One region of the Streptomyces sp. NPDC104367 genome, then DNA from elsewhere that is predicted to be linked to it. Evidence: predicted binding sites of a transcription regulator. Region 1 holds the regulator's gene; the other holds the start of a gene.

What was found. Region 1 encodes HrcA, which represses chaperone genes, less so after heat shock. Its sites were predicted from a motif close to TTNGCACTCNGNNNNNCNGAGTGCNAA; they were not measured.
Region 2: a site for HrcA is predicted at 2,326-2,352, ahead of groES (co-chaperone GroES). Genes of this name have one in related genera too.

The regions. Positions count from the first base shown of each region.
Region 1 covers NZ_JBVJND010000026.1:52,015-63,258, reverse strand. Annotated here, with positions in the region: gene ACZ619_RS32435 (AMP-dependent synthetase/ligase) at 1-1,645, shown strand, start outside; gene ACZ619_RS32430 (response regulator) at 1,745-2,308, opposite strand; gene ACZ619_RS32425 (SpoIIE family protein phosphatase) at 2,696-4,666, shown strand; gene hemW (radical SAM family heme chaperone HemW) at 4,740-5,972, shown strand; gene ACZ619_RS32415 (DUF3097 domain-containing protein) at 6,160-6,963, opposite strand; gene ACZ619_RS32410 (MBL fold metallo-hydrolase) at 6,995-7,720, opposite strand; gene hrcA (heat-inducible transcriptional repressor HrcA) at 7,893-8,909, shown strand; gene dnaJ (molecular chaperone DnaJ) at 8,910-10,046, shown strand; gene ACZ619_RS32395 (nitronate monooxygenase) at 10,161-11,243, shown strand; gene ACZ619_RS32390 (16S rRNA (uracil(1498)-N(3))-methyltransferase) at 11,240-11,244, shown strand, end outside.
Region 2 covers NZ_JBVJND010000028.1:20,467-31,710, reverse strand. Annotated here, with positions in the region: gene ACZ619_RS33425 (ester cyclase) at 1-49, shown strand, start outside; gene groL (chaperonin GroEL) at 137-1,759, opposite strand; gene groES (co-chaperone GroES) at 1,871-2,179, opposite strand; gene ACZ619_RS33410 (polysaccharide deacetylase family protein) at 2,383-3,195, opposite strand; gene ACZ619_RS33405 (polysaccharide deacetylase family protein) at 3,192-4,091, opposite strand; gene ACZ619_RS33400 (THUMP-like domain-containing protein) at 4,182-5,351, shown strand; gene ACZ619_RS33395 (RNA polymerase sigma factor) at 5,352-6,623, opposite strand; gene ACZ619_RS33390 (YciI family protein) at 6,671-7,027, opposite strand; gene ACZ619_RS33385 (LCP family protein) at 7,211-8,272, opposite strand; gene ACZ619_RS33380 (endo-1,4-beta-xylanase) at 8,368-9,708, opposite strand; gene ACZ619_RS33375 (LacI family DNA-binding transcriptional regulator) at 9,830-10,861, opposite strand; gene ACZ619_RS33370 (beta-xylosidase/alpha-l-arabinosidase) at 11,033-11,244, shown strand, end outside.

The sequences.
Region 1 (11,244 bases):
CGCCCTCGCGGCCGCCACCCGCGTCGAGTGGATCCTCGCCGACCTGGGCATCCTGTGCGCCGGCGCGGCCACCACGACCGTCTACCCGCAGACGAACGCCGAGGAGTCGGCGTTCATCCTCTCCGACTCCGGCAGCCGGGTGCTGATCGCGGAGGACGCGGCGCAGCTCGCCAAGGCCGTCGAGAAGCGCGCCGAGCTGCCCGAGCTCGTCCAGGTCGTCGTCATCGACCCGGCCGGCGTCGAGACGGACGACTGGGTCACCACCCTCGCCGAGCTGGAGCAGCGCGGCGCCAGGTACCTGGAGAAGCACCCCGAGCTGATCAAGGAGCGGGTCGGGGCCATCACCAAGGACCAGCTCGCCACCCTCATCTACACCTCCGGCACCACCGGCCGTCCCAAGGGCGTGCGGCTGCCGCAGGACAACTGGTCGTACATGGCGAAGGCGATCGCCGCGACCGGGCTGATCGGCGCCGACGACGTGCAGTACCTGTGGCTGCCGCTCGCCCATGTCTTCGGCAAGGTGCTGACCTCGGGACAGATCGAGGTCGGCCATGTCACGGCCGTCGACGGCCGCGTCGACAAGATCATCGAAAATCTTCCGGTCGTGCAGCCGACGTACATGGCCGCCGTTCCGCGCATTTTCGAGAAGGTCTACAACGGCGTCGCGGCGAAGGCCCGCGCGGGCGGCGGCGCCAAGTACAAGATCTTCCAGTGGGCGGCCGAGGTGGCCCGCGAGTACGCCAAGGTCACCCAGGACAACTTCCGCCGCACCGGTGCCGCGACCGCGCCCTTCGGGCTCGCCGCCAAGCACAAGGTCGCCGACGGCCTCGTCTACAGCAAGCTGCGGGAGGCCTTCGGCGGGCGGCTGCGGGCCTGTGTCTCCGGGTCCGCCGCGCTGGCCCCCGAGATCGGCTACTTCTTCGCCGGCGCCGGCGTGCACATCCTGGAGGGCTACGGCCTGACGGAGTCCTCCGCCGCGTCCTTCGTGAACCCCGGCGAGGCCTACCGCACCGGCACGGTCGGCAAGCCGCTGCCCGGCTGCGAGGTGCGGATCGCCGACGACGGCGAGATCCTGCTGCGCGGTCCCGGCATCATGCAGGGCTACCACGGGCTGCCGGAGAAGACCGCCGAGGTCCTGGAGTCCGACGGCTGGTTCCACACCGGTGACATCGGCGAGCTGTCCCCCGACGGCTATCTGCGGATCACCGACCGCAAGAAGGACCTGATCAAGACGTCCGGCGGCAAGTACATCGCGCCGGCCGAGGTCGAGGGACAGTTCAAGGCGGTCTGTCCGTACGTCTCCAACATCCTGGTGCACGGCGCCGACCGGAACTTCTGCACCGCCCTGATCGCCCTCGACGAGGTCGCGATCCTGGAGTGGGCCAAGGAGAACGGCCTGGACGGCAAGTCCTACGCCGACGTCGTGGCCGCGCCGGTGACCGTCGAACTGGTCGACGGCTATGTCAGGCAGCTCAACGAAGGCCTGCAGAAGTGGCAGACCATCAAGAAGTTCCGGCTGCTGCCGCGGGACCTCGACGTGGAGCACGGGGAGATCACGCCGAGCCTGAAGCTGAAGAGGCCGGTCGTGGAGCGGGAGTACAAGCACCTCATCGACGACATGTACGCGGGGACGCGCGAGGCGTAGGGAGCGGTGGCGGGGGACCGCCGGCGGCCGCGGACGTCTCGTGGCCCGTCGTGCGGTTTCCCCGCGTCCCGTCGGCGGAAATGTTCGGCGGGAAGAAATTCAGCAGGACTGTTCAGACCTGCTTAACAGTCGACGCAGTTTTCTGGTCTCTTCTCTCAGCGTCGCTACGTCGACAGGCTCTTCGGCCAGCCGGTCCTCCATCGCCGCGAGCCTTCTGCTCAGCTCGCCGAAGTCGGCCTGTTCCCGGCTGAGCAGCGCCTGCAACTGCTGGTTCTTGCGGTGCAGTTCCAGGAAGACGTTGACCTTCGCCCGCAGCACCCACGGATCGAACGGCTTGGTCAGGAAATCGGCGGCGCCCGTGGCGTAGCCGCGGAACGCGTAGCCCGCGTCCTCCTCCGCTCCCGTCAGGAAGATGATCGGGACGTCTCTCGTGTGGTCGAGGCGCTTGATGTTCGCGGCGGTCTCGAAGCCGTCCATGCCCGGCATCCGCACGTCGAGAAGGACCACGGCGAAGTGGCGGCGCAGCAGGGCCTTCATCGCCTCCTCGCCGGAACGCGCCCGCACTATCGGCTCGTTCAGTGAAGCGAGAACGGCCTCCAGGGCCGTCAGGTTGTCCTCCATGTCGTCGACCACGAGGATGCCCGCGCACTCGTCAGTGATCATTGCTCCGTCCGTTCCTCGTCGGCCGTGTCGTCGGTGCCCGGGCGCCGGGGCGGGTCCGGGAGCCTGCGGGCGGCGGTGGGCCGCCGCGGGCCCGTGCCGGAGGGGTTCGTGCTTCGCGTGTCGTGCGCCGGTGCCGCGGTGGGCATCGCGGTCCGTGATCCGGCCGAGGACCGGGCCGGTCCGGCCGGCGGTCGTCGCGATGAGTGCAGGGCGTGGTGCGGATGCTCGGAGTTGTTCCGGTTTCTGTCCGTCTTCGAGCACACGTGTAGCACTGTTCTCACTCATGGCGGCCCACTTCGGTAACTCGGTGCTTATGGGCGCAGTCAGTCTGTCACTCTGTCGGCATCGATCGGGATGTATTCGTCCGAACTGCCCGGGGAGCTGGACATGGGGGCCATACCCACGCAACGGGAGACCGCCTCCCGCGGCCGTGCGGCGCCTGCGCACGGTGAGGTACCCGCGCTCGACGGGGCGCCCGCACTCGTCGGCGCGCCCGCGCACGCGCCCGTCGACGCGCCCGCGTACGAGAGCCCGGGCCCGCGCGCGCAGGGGCGCGCGACCCTGCCCGGAGGCCCCCTCGCGCCCGGGTCCGCGCGGGCGCTGGTGCGCGCCTCGCTCACCGAGTGGAGCGATCTGGGGCTGCCCGCCCCGGCGCGGGTCGCTGAGGACGCCATGGTCGTCGTCAGCGAACTCGTCACCAACGCCGTCGTGCACGCGGGCACCGAGGTCGAGGTCGAGTGGTGGCTGGAGTGCTGTCCGGAGCACGAGGACGAGGCGGCGTTCGTCGTCGAGGTCACCGACCACCACCCCTCCCGTGCCCCGCGCGACCATCCGGGCGAGACGCCGTACGAGACACCGGAGTTCGGGCGTGGGCTGCGGCTGGTGGCCTCGCTCGCGGAGTCCTGGGGGGTGACCTACCGCACCGGTGCGAAGGCGGTGTGGGCGCGGCTGACCGGCCGGGGCGGCACGCTCCCCGACGAGCAGGAGCTGAAGGTCGCCGAGATCCTGGCGCCCGAACCCCATCGTGTCGAGCGGGACCGGGACTGGCTCAACCGGGGCGCGCTGTCGTTCCTGGCCGAGGCCTCCGACCTGCTGGCCGGGCAGCTCGACGAGAACCTGGTGGCCGCGCTCACCGGCCAGCTGATCGTGCCGCGGCTGGCCGACTGGTGCGCGGTGTGGCTGGAGGACGAGTCGACCGTGCGGGGCGGCGGCTGGAACGATCCGGCGGGCGCGGGCGGCCCGCGGCTGGCCCGGGTCTGGCACGGCAGCGAGAACCGCATCGAGCAGCTGCGCCGGGCCCTGGAGAAGGACCCGCCCTGCCCCGCCGGCGGGCTGCGGTCCGGGCCCGAGCCCTACCCCTGGCCCGGCGCGGCGCTCGGTCCGCGGGGCGCGCACGGTTCGGCGCTCGCCTACCGGCTGATCGCGGGCGGCCGTCCGCTCGGCACCCTCGTCATCGGCCGCTGCGGCCAGGACGGCTTCCCGGACGAGATCACCGGCCTGGTGGAGGACTTCGGCCGCCGGGTCGCCCTCGCCATCGGCGCGGCCCGCCAGTACGCCCGCCAGGCCACCATCAGCGCCGTCCTGCAGCGCGGGCTGCTGCCCGGCGCGGTCGCCGAGATCCCGGGCGTGCGCAGCGCGCTGGTCTACGAGCCGTGCGACAAGGGCGGCCCCAGCGGCGACTTCTACGACCTCTTCCCGGCCGGTGACGGCCGCTGGTGCTTCGCCGTCGGCGACGTCCAGGGCAAGGGCCCCGAGGCCGCCGTCGTCATCGGCCTGGCCCGGCCGTGGCTGCGGCTGCTGGCCCGCGAGGGCTACCGGGTCGCCGACGTCCTCGACCGCCTCAACCAGCTCCTCCTCGACGACGCCACGGAGGCCGCCGACGCCGCCGCACGCGCCCTGGTCGCCGCCGGCGGCCGGCCGATGCCGCCCGGCGACGGCCCGCAGACGCGTTTCCTCTCCCTCCTGTACGGCGAACTCGTCCCCCTGGGCCAGGGCGGCGTCCGCTGCACCCTCGCCTCCGCCGGACACCCGCTGCCGCTGGTCCTCGGCCCCGACGGCGAGGTCGGCACGGCCGCGCGGCCGCAGACCCTGCTCGGGGTCGTCGAGGACGAGACGTACACCAGCGAGACCATCGAGCTGGCGCCCGGCGACAGCCTGCTGTGCGTGACCGACGGGGTCACCGAGCGGCGCTGCGGCTCCCGTCAGTTCGACGACGGCGACGGGCTCGCGCGCGCCCTGTCCGGCTGCGCGGGGCTGAGCGCGGAGCTGATCGCCGAGCGGATCAGACGGCTCGTCCACGAGTTCGGGGGCGGGCAGCCGGAGGACGATCTGGCGCTGCTGGTGCTCCAGGCGGAGTGACCGCTGCCGCGGCGCGGGGTGACCGGGGCCGCGGGGGAAAACCCCGTGGGGCGAGTACGGGACAATGGAGGACATGCCTTCCGCACTTCCCGACGGTGAGCCCGTCCCCGACGACGGCGCGCTGCCCGCGTCCGCGCTGGCCGGCGCCGCCGACCGCCCCCTCGGGTTCTACCTGCACATCCCCTACTGCGCGACCCGCTGCGGCTACTGCGACTTCAACACGTACACGGCGACCGAGCTGCGCGGCACCGGCGGTGTCCTCGCCTCCCGCGACAACTACGCGGACACGCTGACCGACGAGATCAGGCTGGCCAGGAAGGTTCTCGGCGACGACGCGCGCGAGGTGCGCACGGTGTTCGTGGGCGGGGGCACGCCGACGCTGCTGGCCGCCGGTGATCTCGTACGGATGCTGGGCGCGATCCGCGACGAGTTCGGGCTGGCCGCCGACGCCGAGGTCACGACGGAGGCGAACCCGGAGTCCGTCGACCCCGCGTATCTGGCGACCCTGCGGGAGGGCGGCTTCAACCGGATCTCCTTCGGCATGCAGAGCGCGAGGCGGCACGTGCTGAGCGTCCTGGACCGCACGCACACCCCCGGCCGTCCCGAGGCGTGCGTCGCCGAGGCCCGCGCGGCCGGCTTCGAGCACGTCAACCTCGACCTGATCTACGGCACCCCGGGCGAGTCCGACGACGACTGGCGGGCCTCGCTGGAGACGGCGATCGGGGCGGGGCCGGACCACGTGTCGGCGTACGCGCTGATCGTCGAGGAGGGCACGCAGCTGGCCCGGCGGATCCGGCGGGGCGAGGTCCCGATGACCGACGACGACGTCCACGCCGACCGCTACCTGATCGCGGAGTCGGTGCTGACGGGGGCGGGGTTCGACTGGTACGAGGTGTCCAACTGGGCGACCTCGGAGTCCGCCCGCTGCCTGCACAACGAGCTGTACTGGCGGGGCGCGGACTGGTGGGGCGCCGGACCGGGGGCGCACTCGCACGTGGGCGGGGTGCGCTGGTGGAACGTCAAGCACCCGGGGGCGTACGCGGCGGCGCTGGCGTCCGGGCGGTCGCCGGGGGCCGGACGCGAGGTCCTGGCGGACGAGGACCGGCGTGTGGAGCGCATCCTGCTGGAGCTGCGGCTGCGGGAAGGGGTGCCGCTGGGGCTGCTGAAGGAGGAGGGGCTCGCGGCTTCGCGGCGGGCGCTGGAGGAGGGGCTGCTGGAGAGCGGCGCCTACGACGAGGGGCGGGCCGTGCTGACCCTGCGGGGGCGGCTGCTGGCGGACGCGGTGGTGCGGGACCTGGTGGACTGAAGGGTCACCCCCGCGGCAGCGGGGAGCGTGACCTGCCCGGCCGGGTGGACGGACCGATCGGCGGACCACCTCCGCGCGGACGGAGAGCGGTCCACCGGTCACACCGGCTTCCCGTTCCCTCTGCGACCACCTCCGCGCGGGCGCAGAGCGGTCCGCCGGTCCCGGAGAACCAATGGCTCGGTACCGGTCAGGGCACGGTCACATGGTCGATGAGACGCTCGACACATCCCAGCAACTCCGGCTCCAGGTCCTTGTAGGAGCCCACGCGCGCGAGGATCGCCTGCCAGACCGCGCCGGTGTTCTCCGAGGGCCAGCCAAGCGCCCGGCAGACGCCCGTCTTCCAGTCCTGGCCGTGCGGGACGCGGGGCCAGGCGTCGATGCCCAGGGCGGCGGGTTTCACGGCCTCCCAGATGTCGATGTACGGGTGGCCGACCACCAGGGCGTGCTCGTCCGTCACCGACTGCGCGATGCGCCATTCCTTGGTGCCCGGCACCAGGTGGTCCACCAGGACGCCCAGCCGCGCGTCCGGGCCGGGGGCGAACTCGGCGACGATCGACGGCAGGTCGTCGACGCCCTCCAGGTACTCCACCACGACGCCCTCGACCCGCAGGTCGTCGCCCCAGACCTTCTCGACCAGTTCCGCGTCGTGACGGCCCTCGACGTAGATGCGGCCCGCGCGGGCGACACGCGCGCGTGCGCCGGGCACGGCGACCGAACCGGAGGCGGTGCGGGCGGGACGCGCGGGCGCCGCCGTGGGGCGTACGAGGGTGACGGCGCGGCCCTCCAGGAGGAAGCCGCGCGGCTCCAGCGGGAAGACGCGGTGCTTGCCGAAGCGGTCCTCCAGGGTGACCGTGCCCGCCTCGCAGCGGATCACCGCGCCGCAGAAACCCGTCCCGGGCTCCTCCACCACCAGACCCGGTTCGGCGGCCACCTCCGGCACCGGCTTCGGCTTCTTCCACGGCGGGGTCAGGTCGGCGGAGTACTGGCGCATTCGGATGACGATAGGAGAAGCCCGCCCCGGGTCACCGCGACACGCCGAAACGAGCGGCCAGTGCGTCGCGCTGGGCCCGGACGAACGCGGCGTCCACCACCGCTCCGTGACCGGGCACGTACAGGGCGCGTTCGCCGCCCAGCGCCAGGAGCCGGTCCAGGGCCGCCGGCCACCGGGACGGCACGGCGTCGGGGCCGGCCTGCGGATCGCCGGACTCCTCCACCAGGTCCCCGCAGAAGACCACCTCGGGGTCGCCGGGGACGAGGACCGCGAGGTCGTGCGCGGTGTGGCCGGGGCCCACGTTGGCCAGCAGCACCTGGCGGCCGTCGCCGAGGCCGAGGGTCCACTCGCCGGAGACCAGGTGGCGCGGCAGGGGGAGGGCGTCGGCCGCCTCCGCCGCCTGCGAGGCGGGCAGGCCGTTGCGGACCGCGTCCAGGCGCAGCTCCTCGCGGTCGTGGGTGAACACCGCGTCCGTGCCCACCGCCGCGTACAGGTCCGTCCCGGCGAACGCGGCCGCGCCGAGGACGTGGTCGAAGTGCGGATGGGTCAGCGCGAGATGGGTCACACGCCGGTCGGCCAGCGCCTGCGCCTCCACCCGCAGCCGCGCGCCCTCCGCCAGGCTGGAACCGGCGTCCACCATCAGGGCCGTGTCCGGGCCGAGGACCAGCCCCGCAGTGCAGTCCCAGCCCGGCAGCCGGCACCGGCCGACGCCCTCGGCCACCCGCTCCCAGCCCAGCTCTTCCCAAGTCACCGTCATGCCGCGACGCTAGTCGTAGAACGTCACGGGTCCTGGCCGACCTTGCCCAGTCAGTACCCGACGGCCGTACACTGGGCCGGGGATGCTGGCACTCGAACTCGCAGAGTGCCAGACGAAAGACCCGAAGGACCCGAAAGGCCGCGGGGACGACTTTCTGGAGGTGTGGCGCCGGATGCTGAGTGAACGCAGGCTTCAGGTGCTGCGCGCCATCGTCCAGGACTACGTCGGCACCGAGGAACCGGTCGGGTCGAAGGCGCTGACCGAGCGCCACAACCTCGGCGTGTCCCCGGCGACCGTGCGCAACGACATGGCCGCCCTGGAGGACGAGGGGTACATCGCCCAGCCGCACACCAGCGCCGGGCGGATCCCGACCGACAAGGGCTACCGGCTGTTCGTCGACAAGCTCGCCGGCGTCAAGCCGATGAGCGCGCCCGAGCGGCGGGCGATCCAGAACTTCCTCGACGGCGCCGTCGATCTCGACGACGTCGTCGCGCGCACGGTCCGGCTGCTCGCGCAGCTGACGCGGCAGGTGGCGGTCGTGCAGTACCCGTCGCTGACGCGGTCCACCGTGCGACATGTGGAACTGCTGGCGCTCGCTCCGGCCCGGCTGATGCTGGTGCTGATCACCGACACCGGGCGGGTCGAGCAGCGGATGGTCGACTGCCCGGCGCCCTTCGGGGAGGCGTCCCTGGCGGATCTGCGGGCGCGGCTGAACAGCCGGGTCGCGGGGCGCCGCTTCTCGGACGTCCCCCGGCTGGTGGAGGATCTGCCGGAGGCCTTCGACGTCGAGGACCGCGGCACGGTCTCGGCGGTGCTCTCCACCCTGCTGGAGACGCTCGTCGAGGAGAACGAGGAGCGGCTGGTGATCGGCGGAACCGCCAATCTCACCCGCTTCGGACATGACTTTCCCCTCATGATCCGGCCCGTCCTGGAGGCGCTGGAGGAACATGTCGTCCTCCTCAAGCTCCTTGGCGAGGCCGGGGATTCGGGCATGACCGTACGCATCGGTCACGAGAACGCCTATGAGGGACTCAACTCCACGTCCGTGGTGTCGGTCGGCTACGGTTCGGGCGGCGAGGCACTCGCCAAACTCGGCGTGGTCGGACCGACCCGCATGGATTACCCGGGAACGATGGGAGCGGTACGAGCGGTGGCACGGTACGTCGGACAGATCCTGGCGGAGTCGTAAGTGGCCACGGACTACTACGCCGTTCTCGGCGTGCGCCGCGACGCGTCGCAGGAAGAGATCAAGAAGGCCTTCCGTCGGCTCGCTCGCGAGCTGCACCCGGACGTCAATCCGGACCCGAAGACCCAGGAGCGGTTCAAGGAGATCAACGCCGCTTACGAGGTGCTCTCCGACCCGCAGAAGAAGCAGGTCTACGACCTGGGCGGGGACCCGCTGTCGCAGAGCGGCGGCGGGGGCGCGGGCGGCTTCGGGGCCGGTGGCTTCGGGAACTTCTCGGACATCATGGACGCGTTCTTCGGTACGGCGTCGCAGCGCGGTCCGCGCTCGCGCACCCGCCGCGGCCAGGACGCCATGATCCGGATCGAGGTCGAGCTCGACGAGGCGGCCTTCGGCACGACCAAGGACATCCAGGTCGACACTGCCGTCGTCTGCAACACCTGCAACGGTGAGGGCGCGGCGCCGGGCACCTCCGCCCAGACCTGTGACATGTGCCGGGGCCGGGGTGAGGTCTCGCAGGTGACGCGGTCCTTCCTCGGGCAGGTCATGACCTCGCGGCCGTGTCCGCAGTGCCAGGGCTTCGGGACCGTCGTGCCGACGCCGTGCCCCGAGTGCGCGGGCGACGGGCGGGTGCGGTCGCGGCGGACGCTGACCGTGAAGATCCCGGCCGGTGTCGACAACGGCACGCGCATCCAGCTGGCCGGCGAGGGCGAGGTCGGGCCCGGCGGCGGTCCCGCCGGTGACCTGTACGTCGAGATCCACGAGCTGCCGCACTCCACGTTCCAGCGGCGCGGCGACGACCTGCACTGCACGGTGACGATCCCGATGACGGCGGCCTCCCTCGGCACGAAGGTGCCGCTGGAGACGCTGGACGGGATGGAGGAGGTCGACATCCGGCCGGGCACCCAGTCCGGGCAGTCGATCCCGCTGCACGGCCGCGGGATCACGCATCTGCGTGGCGGCGGCCGGGGCGACCTGATCGTCCACGTCGAGGTGCAGACGCCGACCAAGCTCGACCCCGAGCAGGAGCGGCTGCTGCGCGAGCTGGCCAAGCTGCGCGGCGAGGAGCGGCCCACGGGGCAGTTCCAGCCGGGCCAGCAGGGACTGTTCAGCCGCCTGAAGGACGCGTTCAACGGGCGCTGACGGCGCCGGGGCGGAGCCGGGCCGACTCCGCCCCTGGTGAGGCCGGAATTTCTGGCATGTGCCAAGGGGGCGGCCCGATTCGGACTTGTTCGAAGGACGTGACAACATGCCGTCATGTCCTCCGCGCTGACCGATCTCTTCCCTCTTCCGATCGTGCAGGCCCCCATGGCGGGCGGGGTCTCCGTGCCGCAGCTCGCCGCCGCCGTGTCCGGGGCGGGCGGGCTGGGGTTCCTGGCCGCCGGGTACAAGACCGCCGACGGGATGTACCAGGAGATCAAGCAGTTGCGGGGGCTGACCGGCCGCCCCTTCGGCGTGAACGTCTTCATGCCGCAGCCCGAGCACGCCGAGTCGGGGGCCGTGGAGGTCTACGCGCACCAGCTGGCCGGTGAGGCCGCCTGGTACGACACCGAGCTCGGTGACCCGGACAGCGGCCGGGACGACGGGTACGACGCCAAGCTGGCCGTCCTGCTCGACAACCCGGTGGCGGCCGTCTCCTTCCACTTCGGTGTGCCGGCCCGCGAGGTACTGGACTCGCTGCGCCGTGCCGGGACCCTCACCCTGGTCACCGCCACCACCGTCGAGGAGGCCCTGGCCGTGGAGCGGGCCGGGGCGGACGCGGTGATCGCGCAGGGCGTGGAGGCCGGCGGCCACCAGGGCACCCACCGGGACGTCCAGGAGAACGACGGGTCCGGGATCGGGCTGCTGTCGCTGATCGCCGGGATACGGGAGGCGGTGGACCTTCCCGTCGTCGCCGCCGGCGGCATCATGCGCGGCAGCCAGATCGCCGCCGTGCTCGCCGCGGGGGCGGGCGCGGCCCAGCTGGGCACCGCCTTCCTGGCCACCCCCGAGTCCGGCGCCGCCGACGTCCACAAGCAGGCGCTGACCAACCCGCTGTTCACCCGGACCGCGCTGACCCGGGCGTTCTCCGGGCGGCCCGCGCGCGGCCTGGTCAACCGCTTCATGCGCGAGCACGGCCCGTACGCGCCCGCCGCCTACCCGGAGGTCCACCACCTCACCTCGCCGCTGCGCAAGGCCGCCGCGAAGGCCGGGGACGCGCAGGGCATGGCCCTGTGGGCCGGGCAGGGGCACCGGATGGCCCGGGACCTGCCCGCCGCGCAGCTGGTGGAGACCCTCGCCGAGGAGCTCGCCGCGGCGTCGACGGCGTTGTCGACGAAGGGGGAGGGGGAGGACCGGTGAC
Region 2 (11,244 bases), on a different contig from region 1:
GCTCGGGCTGATGGGTCAGCTCGGCGCACTGGACGCGCTGGAGAACTGAGACCACAGTGAAAGCCCGCGAGGGGCGAAGCCCCCGTTCCCGGCGGACGACCGGGGACGGGGGCTTCGTGACGTGCCGTGGCGACGCTCAGTGGGCGTGGCCGTGGGAGTGACCCGCGGCGGGCTCCTCCTCTTCCTTCTTCTCGACGACCAGGGTCTCGGTCGTCAGGAGCAGGGAGGCGATGGAGGCGGCGTTCTCCAGGGCGGAGCGGGTGACCTTGACCGGGTCGATGACGCCGGCCTTGACCAGGTCGCCGTACTCGCCGGTGGCGGCGTTGTAGCCGTTGCCCTTCTCCAGCTCGGCGACCTTGGAGACGATGACGTAGCCCTCCAGGCCGGCGTTCTCGGCGATCCAGCGCAGCGGCTCGACGGCGGCCTTGCGGACCACGGAGACACCGGTGGCCTCGTCGCCGGTCTTGCCGAGGTTGTCCTCCAGGACCTTCACGGCGTGGACGAGCGCGGAGCCGCCACCGGAGACGATGCCCTCCTCGACCGCGGCGCGGGTCGCGGAGATGGCGTCCTCCAGACGGTGCTTCTTCTCCTTCAGCTCCACCTCGGTGGCGGCGCCGACCTTGATCACGCACACGCCGCCGGCCAGCTTGGCGAGGCGCTCCTGGAGCTTCTCGCGGTCCCAGTCGGAGTCGGTGTTCTCGATCTCGGCCTTGATCTGGGCGACGCGCCCGACGACGGCCTCGGAGTCGCCGGCACCGTCGACGACCGTGGTGTCGTCCTTGGTGACGGTGACGCGGCGGGCGGAGCCCAGCACGTCCAGGCCGACCTGGTCGAGCTTGAGGCCGACCTCCTCGGAGATGACCGTGGCGCCGGTGAGGATCGCGAGGTCCTGGAGCATCGCCTTGCGGCGGTCACCGAAGCCGGGGGCCTTGACCGCGACCGCGTTGAAGGTGCCGCGGATCTTGTTCACGACCAGGGTGGAGAGGGCCTCGCCCTCGACGTCCTCGGCGATGATCAGCAGCGGCTTGGAGGCGCCGGACTGGATGACCTTCTCCAGCAGCGGCAGCAGGTCGGCGATGGAGCCGATCTTGCCCTGGTTGATGAGGATGTAGGGGTCCTCGAGGACGGCCTCCATGCGCTCCTGGTCCGTCACGAAGTACGGCGACAGGTAGCCCTTGTCGAAGGCCATGCCCTCGGTGAAGTCCAGCTCCAGACCGAAGGTGTTGGACTCCTCGACGGTGATGACACCGTCCTTGCCGACCTTGTCCATCGCCTCGGCGATGAGCTCGCCGACCTGCTGGTCCTGGGCGGACAGCGCGGCGACGGCGGCGATGTCGGACTTGTCCTCGATCGCGCGGGCCGAGGCGAGGAGGTCCTCGGAGACGGCGGCGACGGCGGCGTCGATGCCCTTCTTCAGGGCGGCCGGGGAGGCACCCGCGGCGACGTTCTTCAGACCCTCGCGGACGAGCGCCTGGGCCAGCACGGTGGCGGTGGTCGTACCGTCACCCGCGATGTCGTTGGTCTTGGTCGCCACCTCCTTCACCAGCTGGGCGCCCAGGTTCTCGTACGGGTCCTCGATCTCGACCTCGCGGGCGATGGTGACACCGTCGTTGGTGATGGTGGGGGCGCCGAACTTCTTGTCGATGACGACGTTGCGGCCCTTGGGGCCGATCGTCACCTTCACCGTGTCGGCAAGCTTGTTGACGCCGCGCTCAAGGGCGCGACGGGCGTCCTCGTCGAACTTCAGGATCTTCGCCATGGGAGCGGTTCAGCCCTCTCGGAAAGCTTGAAAGAAACGAACTGCGCCCCCGGCACCCGGCTTCACAAGGTCGCGGGGCCAGGGGCGCAGTTCACTGCAGAACTGGGTGAATTACTTCTCGATGATCGCGAGCACGTCGCGAGCCGAGAGGACGAGGTACTCGTCGCCGTTGTACTTCACCTCGGTGCCGCCGTACTTGCTGTACAGCACGACGTCGCCGACCTTGACGTCGAGCGGCAGGCGCTCGCCGTTCTCGAAACGGCCCGGGCCCACGGCGAGGACGGCGCCCTCCTGGGGCTTCTCCTTCGCGGTGTCCGGGATGACCAGGCCGGAGGCCGTGGTCTGCTCGGCGTCGAGCGGCTGGACCACAATGCGGTCCTCAAGCGGCTTGATGGCAACCTTGGAGCTGGCGGTCGTCACGATCCGACCTCCCCCTTCGGAGATCTCACGGGGTTAACTGTCTGAGGTGGCGACCAGGTCGATCCGTCGTCGCGGGTGCCGGACCTGCCCGTCGCTTTGTTGGCACTCTCATCTGCCGAGTGCCAGAGCCGAGACTATGACCGCGATTAGCACTCGGTCAAGCGGAGTGCCAATTGCCGCTGGCGCGGCGCCGGAAATCCCGCCTACAGGTAGTCCTCCAGCCGCGCCACCGTAAGCCCGCTCGCCTGGGCTCGGCGCAGCAGGCGGGTGGTGCGCTCGCGCAGGGTGGGGCCCGGGGCCTCGTCCTGGCCGACCAGGACGATGTCCCCGGGGCGCAGCCGCTTCTCGCCCTTGCGGTAGGTGATGCCGTCGGCCGTCACGGCCGCCCGCCACAGGACCACCGCCGTGACGCCGCAGTCGGCCGCCGCGCGCAGCGTGGTGGTGTCGTAGGTGCCGTAGGGCGGGCGGAAGAGGCGGGGGCGGATGCCGAAGCGGGACTTGAGCTTCTCCTGCTGGCCGCAGATCTCGGCGCGCTGGCCGGCGTAGGGCAGGCCGGGCATGGCCGGGTGGTCCAGGGTGTGGTTCTGGACGCTGGCGCCGACGGAGCGGAGCCGGGCGAAGTGGCCGTAGCCGGGGCCGACCACGCTGTCCGTGAGGAACATGCTCACCGGCAGGCGCAGTTCGCGGACCATGTCCACGAAGCGGGGGTCCCTCTCGGCGCCGTCGTCGTAGGTGAGGAAGACCACCTTGTCGGCGGTCGGGACGCGGTCGACGACCGGGGGCAGGGTGGTGCGGGCGGCGAGCGGGCGGGCCGGCGGGTGCGGGGCGGCCGGCAGCGGGGCGCTGAGGCCCCAGTGGCGGTAGGGCTGTTCGGCGGCCGGGCCGTGCGGTCGTACCCGGTCGGCCGCCTTCTTGCCCAGCCGTTCGATGGGGTCGACGGACTGGGCGCAGGCACAGGCGCAGACGGCCAGGAGGGCGGCGGTCAGGAACGCGGCCGTCGCCCTCGGCCGCCTCACAGGTAGTCCTCCAGGCGCGCCACCGCGTAGCCCTCGCGGGTGACCTTGTTCAGGAAGCGGCGCATGTCGTCGACCATGGTGCCGTCCCAGTCGTCGCGGCCCCGGAAGTGGGTGAGCACGATGTCGCCGGGGTGCAGGCCGCGGTCCCACTCGCGGTACTCCCAGTGGTCGACGAACACCTCCTCGTCCCAGATCGGCGCGTACTTGATGCCGCAGGACTTGGCGGCGCGCAGGGTGTCGCCGTTGTAGTTGCCGTAGGGCGGGCGGAAGACCGTCGGCGCCTTGCCGAACTGCTTCTTCATGATCGCCTGCATGCCGCAGATCTCGTTCTTCTGCTCCTCGTAGGAGAGCCCGGGCAGGTAGGGGTGGGTCAGGGTGTGGTTGTTGAGGGTGTGGCCCTCGGACTGCATCTTGCGGAAGAAGCCGTAGTCGTCCTTGACCAGGTAGTTGCTGAGGAACGCCGTGTAGGGGATCTTCAGCTGGTCCATCATCCGCAGGAAGTCGGGGTCCTTGTTCGCCCCGTCGTCGATGGTGAGGAAGAGGACCTTCTGCTTGGTCGGGACGGTGGTGAAGACCGGGGGCAGGTCGTCCTCCACCTGCCCGTCCACCTCGAAGCCGTCGCGAGCGGTGATCGTCGGCTTGTGCTCCGGCGGGGCCGGCGGCTTGAGCGGGACCGCGTCCAGCCCCCAGCGCCTGGCGGCGGCGACCAGGGCGGCACGGGAGTCGGGGGCGGGAGCGGGGGCGCGGTGGGCCTGCTGGCCCGCGGCGGGGTGGACGTCGGCCTCTTGCGTCGGCCCGGCGCAGCCGGAGACGACGACGGCGGAGAGGGCGAGGACCGCGAGACCCGTCCCGCCCTTCTTGAATCCATTTTTGTCATTTTGTACGACTACTCGCATGGCGTCGGATCCTTCCAGTCCCCCGCCCGGAACCCCGGCAGAAACCGCCGCCGGAGGCGAACCATCCACCGACTGGCCGACAATGACCCGGTGAACGACCACCTCGCCCCGCTCCTCACCCCCGAAGGCCGCGCCCTCCTCGACGAGGTGCGCGGCACCGCGCCCGCCGACGAGCTCGCCGTGGCCACCCGGCTGCGCCGCACGCACCCCGCCGACCTGGTGTCGGCGGCGCTGGGCCAGGCCCGGCTGCGGCAGCGGGCGGCGGCGAAGTTCGGGGACGCGGACGCGGGCCGGATGTTCTTCACGCCGAACGGGGTCGAGCAGTCGACGCGGGCGAGCGTGGCCGCGTACCGGGCGGACCGGCTGAAGGCGCTCGGGGTGACCTCGGTGGCCGACCTGTGCTGCGGGATCGGCGGCGACGCGATCGCGCTCGCCCGGGCCGGCATCCGGGTGCTGGCCGTGGACCGGGACCCGGCGGCGGCCGCCGCCGCCCGCGCCAACGCCGACGCGCTCGGCCTCGCCGGGCTGGTCGAGGTCCGCGAGGCCGACGTCACGGAGATCGACACGGCCGCCTACGACGCCGTCTTCGTCGACCCGGCCCGGCGCGGCGGCCGCGGCCGGATCTTCGACCCGGAGGCCTACTCCCCGCCGCTGTCCTGGGCGGTCGGGGCGGCCCGCACGGCGGCCACCGCCGCGCTGAAGGTCGCCCCGGGCATCCCGCACGAGGCGGTCCCGGCGGACGCCGAGGCGGAGTGGATCTCGGACGGGGGCGACGTGAAGGAGGCGGTCCTGTGGTTCGGGACCGAGCCGGGCGCGGTCCGCGCCACCCTCCTGCCCGGTCCGCGCACGCTCCTCGGGAAGGGCCTGCCCGACCCGGCCGTCCGCCCCGTCGGCCGCTACCTCTACGAGCCGGACGGCGCCGTCATCCGCGCCCATCTGGTCGCCGAGGTGGCCGAACGGCTCGACGGCGGCCTGGTCGACCCGACGATCGCGTACGTCACCGCCGACGCGCTCACCCCCACCGGGTACGCGACGCCGTACGAGATCACCGACCGGCTGCCCTTCAACGTCAAGAAGCTGAAGGCCCTGCTGCGGGAGCGCGGGGTCGGGAACCTCACCGTGAAGAAGCGCGGCTCGGCCGTGGAGCCGGAGGAACTGCGCCGGAAGGTCAGGCCCCAGGGCCCGAACGCGGCGACGGTGTTCCTGACCCGGGTGGCCGGCGCCCCCACGATGCTGGTGGGCCACCCGGCCCGCCCCTAGCTAGGCGTCCTGTGCCCGGCGCAGCAGCAGTGCGCGCTCTCGTGCGTTGTGGGTGAGGGCCGCCGCCCGTTCGAACTCGGTGCGGGCCTCCGCCGTGCGGCCGAGGCGGGACAGGAGGTCACCGCGGACGCTGGGGAGGAGGTGGTAGTCGCGCAGGGCGGGCTCGGCCGTCAGCCCGTCCACGATGCGCAGGGCCGCGGCCGGGCCCTCGGCCATCGACACGGCGACCGCCCGGTTCAGCTCGACGACCGGGGACGGGGCGCGGGCCGACAGGAGCGCGTAGAGGGTGGCGATCGTCCTCCAGTCGGTCTCCTCGTAGGTGTACGCGTGCGCGTGGCAGGCCGCGATGGCCGCCTGGAGCGCGTACGGCCCCGGGGCGCCGGCCGAGGCGGCGTCGGCGCGGGCCAGGGCCCGGATGCCGCGGGCGACGAGCATGCGGTTCCAGCGGCGGCGGTTCTGGTCCCGGAGCAGGACGGGCTCGCCGTCGGGACCGGTGCGGGCGGCCGTGCGGGAGGACTGGAACTCCAGGAGCGAGGCGAGCGCGTGCACCTCGGGCTCCTTCGGCATCAGGGAGGCCAGCACCCGGGCCAGCCGGAGGGCGTCCTCGCACAGCGAGGGCCGCAGCCAGTCGTCGCCCGCGGTGGCCGCGTAACCCTCTTTGTAGATCAGGTAGATGACGTCCAGGACCGAGCCGAGACGGGCCTCGCGGTCGGGTCCGCAGGGCACCTCGAAGCCGATGTTCCGGGTCGCGAGGGTGCGCTTCGCGCGGACGATGCGCTGGGCGACGGTCGGCTCGGGGACGAGGAACGCGCGGGCGATCTCGGCGGTGCTCAGGCCGCCGAGAAGGCGGAGGGTGAGGGCGGTGCGGGCCTGCGGGGACAGCGCCGGGTGGCAGGTGGTGAAGACCAGCCGGAGCAGGTCGTCGTCGATGCCGTCCGGGTCGGCGGGCTCCTCGGGCGCGACGGCCGTCTCGGTGCCGCGGCCGATCTCCGCGAGCTTGCGGGCGTAGTTCTCCCGGCGCCGGACCAGGTCGACGGCGCGATGGCGGGCGGTGGCCATGAGCCAGGCGCCCGGGTTGTCGGGCACCCCGTCCCGGGGCCACTGCTCCAGGGCGGCCACCAGGGCGTCCTGCGCCAGTTCCTCCGCGATGCCGACGTCCCGGACGATCCGGGCGACGCCGGCGATCACGCGGGGCGACTCCAGGCGGAAGACGGTCTCGATGGCGTGCCGCGGGTCGGCCCCGGCGGAGGGCGGTGTGCTCACAGCCCCCATTCGACACCGGGGCCGGCCGGACGGCCACGACAACCGGGGAAAGCCCCTCAGCCCTCCGCGATCTCCCGCACCTCGCAGGTCACCGTCCAGAAGTCCTCGTGCACCTTCACGAACCGCTTGGCCCACTCCAGCGCCTCGGCCCGGTCCTTGCACTGCATGATCGCGTAACCGCCGATCACCTCCTTGGACTCGGTGAACGGCCCGTCGGTGACGGAGAGCCGGCCGCCCTCCCAGCGCACCCGGGTGCCCTCGGCGGACGGCGTCAGCCCGGCGGTGTCCAGCATCACGCCGGCCTTGGTGACCTCCTCGATCAGCTCGCCCATGCGCTGCATCAGCTCCTCGCTGGGGCCCTCGGCGGGGGCGGTGGCCTCGTCGATCCGCACGAGCGACAGGTAACGGGGCATGGTGACTCCTTCGGTAGGGCGGCGGGGCGCTTTCCCCGCCTCTCACCCTTGCGTCGAACGGCCAGGGCCGGGATCGACACGCCCTCAGGGATCTCCCGAAGTTTTTTCCGGGCCACGCGGGACCTCGCCGGGCCACGCGGGGCCACGCGGGGCCACGCCGACCCCCGCCGGGCCACGCCGGACCTACCCGAGCGACTTCCAGAGCTTGCTCGCCGCCGGTTCCTCGGCGACCACCCGGTTGGGGTCGGAGGGCGCGGTGACCACGGGCATCATCACCGTCCTGACGTGGTCCGAGGTCAGGCCGTTCAGGCTCTGTCCGAGGCGCATCAGCTCGCTGAGCGAGTCGAGGCCGGTGTCGGTGGTGAGGCTGGCGGTGACCGCGTCGGCGACCTCGTACAGCTTCGCCGGGTCGGAGAGCAGGCTGATGGAGGCCATCCGGTCCAGCAGCGCCTTCACCAGCTTCTGCTGGAGGCCTATCCGGCCGAGGTCGCTGCCGTCGCCTATGCCGTGCCGGGTGCGGGCGAGCGCCAGCGCCTGGGTGCCGCCGAGGTGGTGGGTGCCCTTCTTCAGGTGCAGGTGGCTGTCGTCGTCGTCGATGTCCTGGTCGGTCGTGACGGTGACCCCGCCGAGCGCGTCGACCAGCTTCGCGAAGCCCGAGAAGTCGATCTCCAGGTAGTGGTCCATCCGCACGCCCGTGATCGACTCGACCGTCTTCACCGCGCACACGGCACCGCCCACCGAGTAGGCGCTGTTGAACATCGCGTTGTAGGCGACGGCCGTCGAGCCGCCGGAGGAGAGCGGGCAGGAGGGCCGGGTGACCAGGGTGTCGCGCGGAATGCTGACGACCGTGGCCTCGGTGCGTCCGGCGTCGATGTGGACGACCATCGCCGTGTCGGAGCGGGCGCCCGAGCTGCTGCCGCCGCCGAGCTTCTTGTTCTCCTTGCCGCTGCGCGAGTCCGAGCCCAGCACCAGGATGTTCACGGACCCGGTGGGCAGCGGGCTCGCGCTTGCCGAGGCGGACGCGGTGGCCGTCGGCGTCGTCACCGCCCTGGCCGGGCGGTCGTCCCCGAGCGCGCTGTTGATGTCGACGCTCTTGATGTTGTCGTTGAGGTGCCAGTAGGCCCACCCCGCGCCTGCGACGCCCAGCATCATGGCCCCCGCCAGGGTGAGGCCGACGATCTTCAGCGTTCTCGACCGCCGGCCCACCTGTCTGACCGTGTCGCCCTGCTCCTCGTGTCCCGTCACAAGGCAGGAACGTAAGTCCGAATTATTAGGGGACTGTTAGCGCGGGCGCCGCGAGACGGTTTTCTTCGGAAAATCTCACCCTTCTCAGTCCGGATTCAGCCCAGGGTCACGGTGGGCACCGGATTGCTGCCGCTCCAGGACGCGTTGAACCCGAAGGTCACCGAACCGCCGTCCGGGACCGTGCCGTTGTAGGAGGCGTTCACGCACGACACGTCCGCGCCCGACTGGGTGCAGGTGGCGTTCCAGGCCTGTGTGATCTGCTGCCCGGCGCCGTACGTCCAGGTCGCCTTCCAGGACGACAGCGCGGCCCCGGAGCAGGAGATGGTCACCTGGCCGGTGAAGCCGGTGTTCCACTGGCTGCTCACGGCGTAGGCGGCGGTGCAGGCACCCGTCGGCGGGGTGGTGGTACCGCCGAGCGCCTCCGAGATCCCGTAGTACGCCGGTTTCGGCGCGTAGCTCGCGTCGTACGGCGTCGCCGCCCCGTACCCCGGGAAGGTGCTGTCGACCCAGGAGTCGGAGTCGGTGAAGCCCCACACGGTGATGTTGACGCAGCGGGTCACGGCCGCGCACGCGGCCACCACCGACTTGAAGTCGGCCTTCTGCTGGGCGAGTTTGGTGCTGTCGGACGGCAGCGCCATCCGCACGTCCAGCTCGGTGATCGCCACGTCGACGCCGAGGTCGGCGAAGCGCTGGATGTTCTGCTGGAGGGTGGCGGGGACCTGCCCGAGGATGAGGTGGGCCTGGAGGCCGACGCCGTCGATCGGGACGCCCGCGTCCTTCAGCGACTTGACCAGGTCGTACAGGGCCGTGCTCTTCGCGTTGACGCCCTCGACGTTGTAGTCGTTGATGTACAGCTTGGCGTCCGGGTCGGCCGCGTGCGCCCAGGTCAGGGCATTGGCGATGTAGCCGGAACCGAGGCCGTCGTACCAGAGCGTGGACCGGTAGGTGCCGTCCTCGTTGAAGGGCTCGTTGACGACGTCCCAGGCGGCGATCTCGCCCTTGTAGCGGCCGACCTCGGTGCTGATGTGGTTCTGCAGCAGGCTGCCGAGCTGGGCCGAGGTCCAGGTGCCGTTCGTCAGCCAGCTGGGGTTCTGGCTGTGCCAGACCAGGGTGTGGCCGCGCACCTGCTGGTCGTGGGCCTGGGCGAAGGCGACGATCTGGTCGGCCTCGGTCCAGTTGAAGGTGCCCTGGGTGGGCTCGACGGTCCCCCACTTCATGGCGTTGCCCGGGGTCAGCGAGCTGAACTGGCCGCCGGCGATGTCGCCGTAGCTCCCGGTGAGCTTGGAGCCGGTGACCGCGGTGCCGATGACCTTGCCCTGGGCGGCGGCGAGGTCGCGCAGCGGGGTGTCGGCGGCGTGCGCCGCGGGCGCCGTGACCAGGAGGGCGGCGCCGGTGACCAGGGCCGCCAGCGGTAAGCATGTTCTCAGAGATCTCATTGCGGGTGCCTCCGAAAGTTTCGGTCGTGCAACCGATTGGCTTCGGAGGAGTGTGGGGACGGCCGCACCACCCGTCAATACGTCGGCATCCGGCCACTCCCGCCCGGCGGGTCACGGCGGGTCACGGCGCCGGGGGCGCCGCCGTGCTCGACCGCACCACCAGACTCGTCGCCAGCTCCACCCGGGTCGCGGTCGTCGCCTCCTCGGCCCGCCCCATCTCCAGCACCAGCCGCGCCGCCGCCTCGGCCATCTCGGTCAGCGGCTGCCGCACGGTCGTCAGCGGCGGGCCCACCCAGCGGGCCACCGGCAGATCGTCGAACCCGACCACGCTCACGTCCTCCGGGATGCGCAGCCCCAGCTCGCGCGCGGCCTCGTACAGCCCGAGCGCCTGGAGGTCGTTGCCGGTGAAGACCGCGGTGGGCCGGTCGGGCATGCGCAGCAGCTCCAGGCCGAGCCGGTAGCCGGCGTCGTGGTGGAAGTCGCCGGCCTTGACCAGCCCCTGGTCGACGGGGAGCCCGGCGGTCTCCAGCGCGGCCCGGTACCCGTCCACCCGGGCCCGGCTGCACATCATCCGGGACGGTCCGCTGATCGCCCCGATGCGCCGGTGCCCCAGCTCGACGAGGTGCCGGGTGGCGGCCAGCCCGCCCTGCCAGTTGGTGGCGCCGATCGACGGCACGTCCGGCCCCGGGTCGCCGGCCGGGTCCATCACCACGAACGGGATGGACCGGCTCATCAGCAGCGCCCGCTGCGACTCGTCGAGCCCGGACAGCACCAGCACCACCCCGTGCGGCCGCCGCGCCGCCACCTGGTCCGCCCAGGTCCGCCCGGGGGTCAGCCGCCCCGCGGACTCGGAGAGGACGACGCTCAGGCCGGCGTCCCGCGCCACGTTCTCCACCCCGCGGATGACCTCCATCGCCCAGGCGCTCTCCAGCTCGTGGAAGACCAGGTCGATCAGCGGCGACCGGGAGGCCTCGGCGCGGCGCCGCCGGTAGCCGTAGGCGCGCAGCAGCTCCTCGACCCGGGTGCGGGTGGCCGGGGCGACGTCGGCGCGGCCGTTGAGGACCTTCGAAACAGTCGGAGCGGACACACCGGCCTCACGGGCGATTTCGGCGAGCGTCGCCGTCTGCGATTCTGCGGGCTTCGGAGGCGTCATGCCCGCGATCGTATCCCCGCGCTCCCCCTTGACGAAGACCTTGGTGCGCCATAGGTTCCCGGAACATTCGGAGTGTGGTACGAAACATTCGCAGCAGCGTGCACGGCACAGATCCCGCGGAGCACCCGCGAACCCGCGGAGCACCCCGCAGAGAGCAGAGACGGGAGTTTCATGACCACCGCTCCTTGGCGCGACCCCGCACTGCCCGCCACCACCCGCGTCGACGACCTGCTCTCCCGGATGACCCTGGAGGAGAAGACCGCCCAGCTGTACGGCGTGTGGGTGGGCGCGGCCACGGACGGCGACGGGGTCGCTCCGCTGCAGCGCGAGATGACCGCGGACTACGAGTGGGACGAGCTGATCACCCTCGGCCTCGGCCAGCT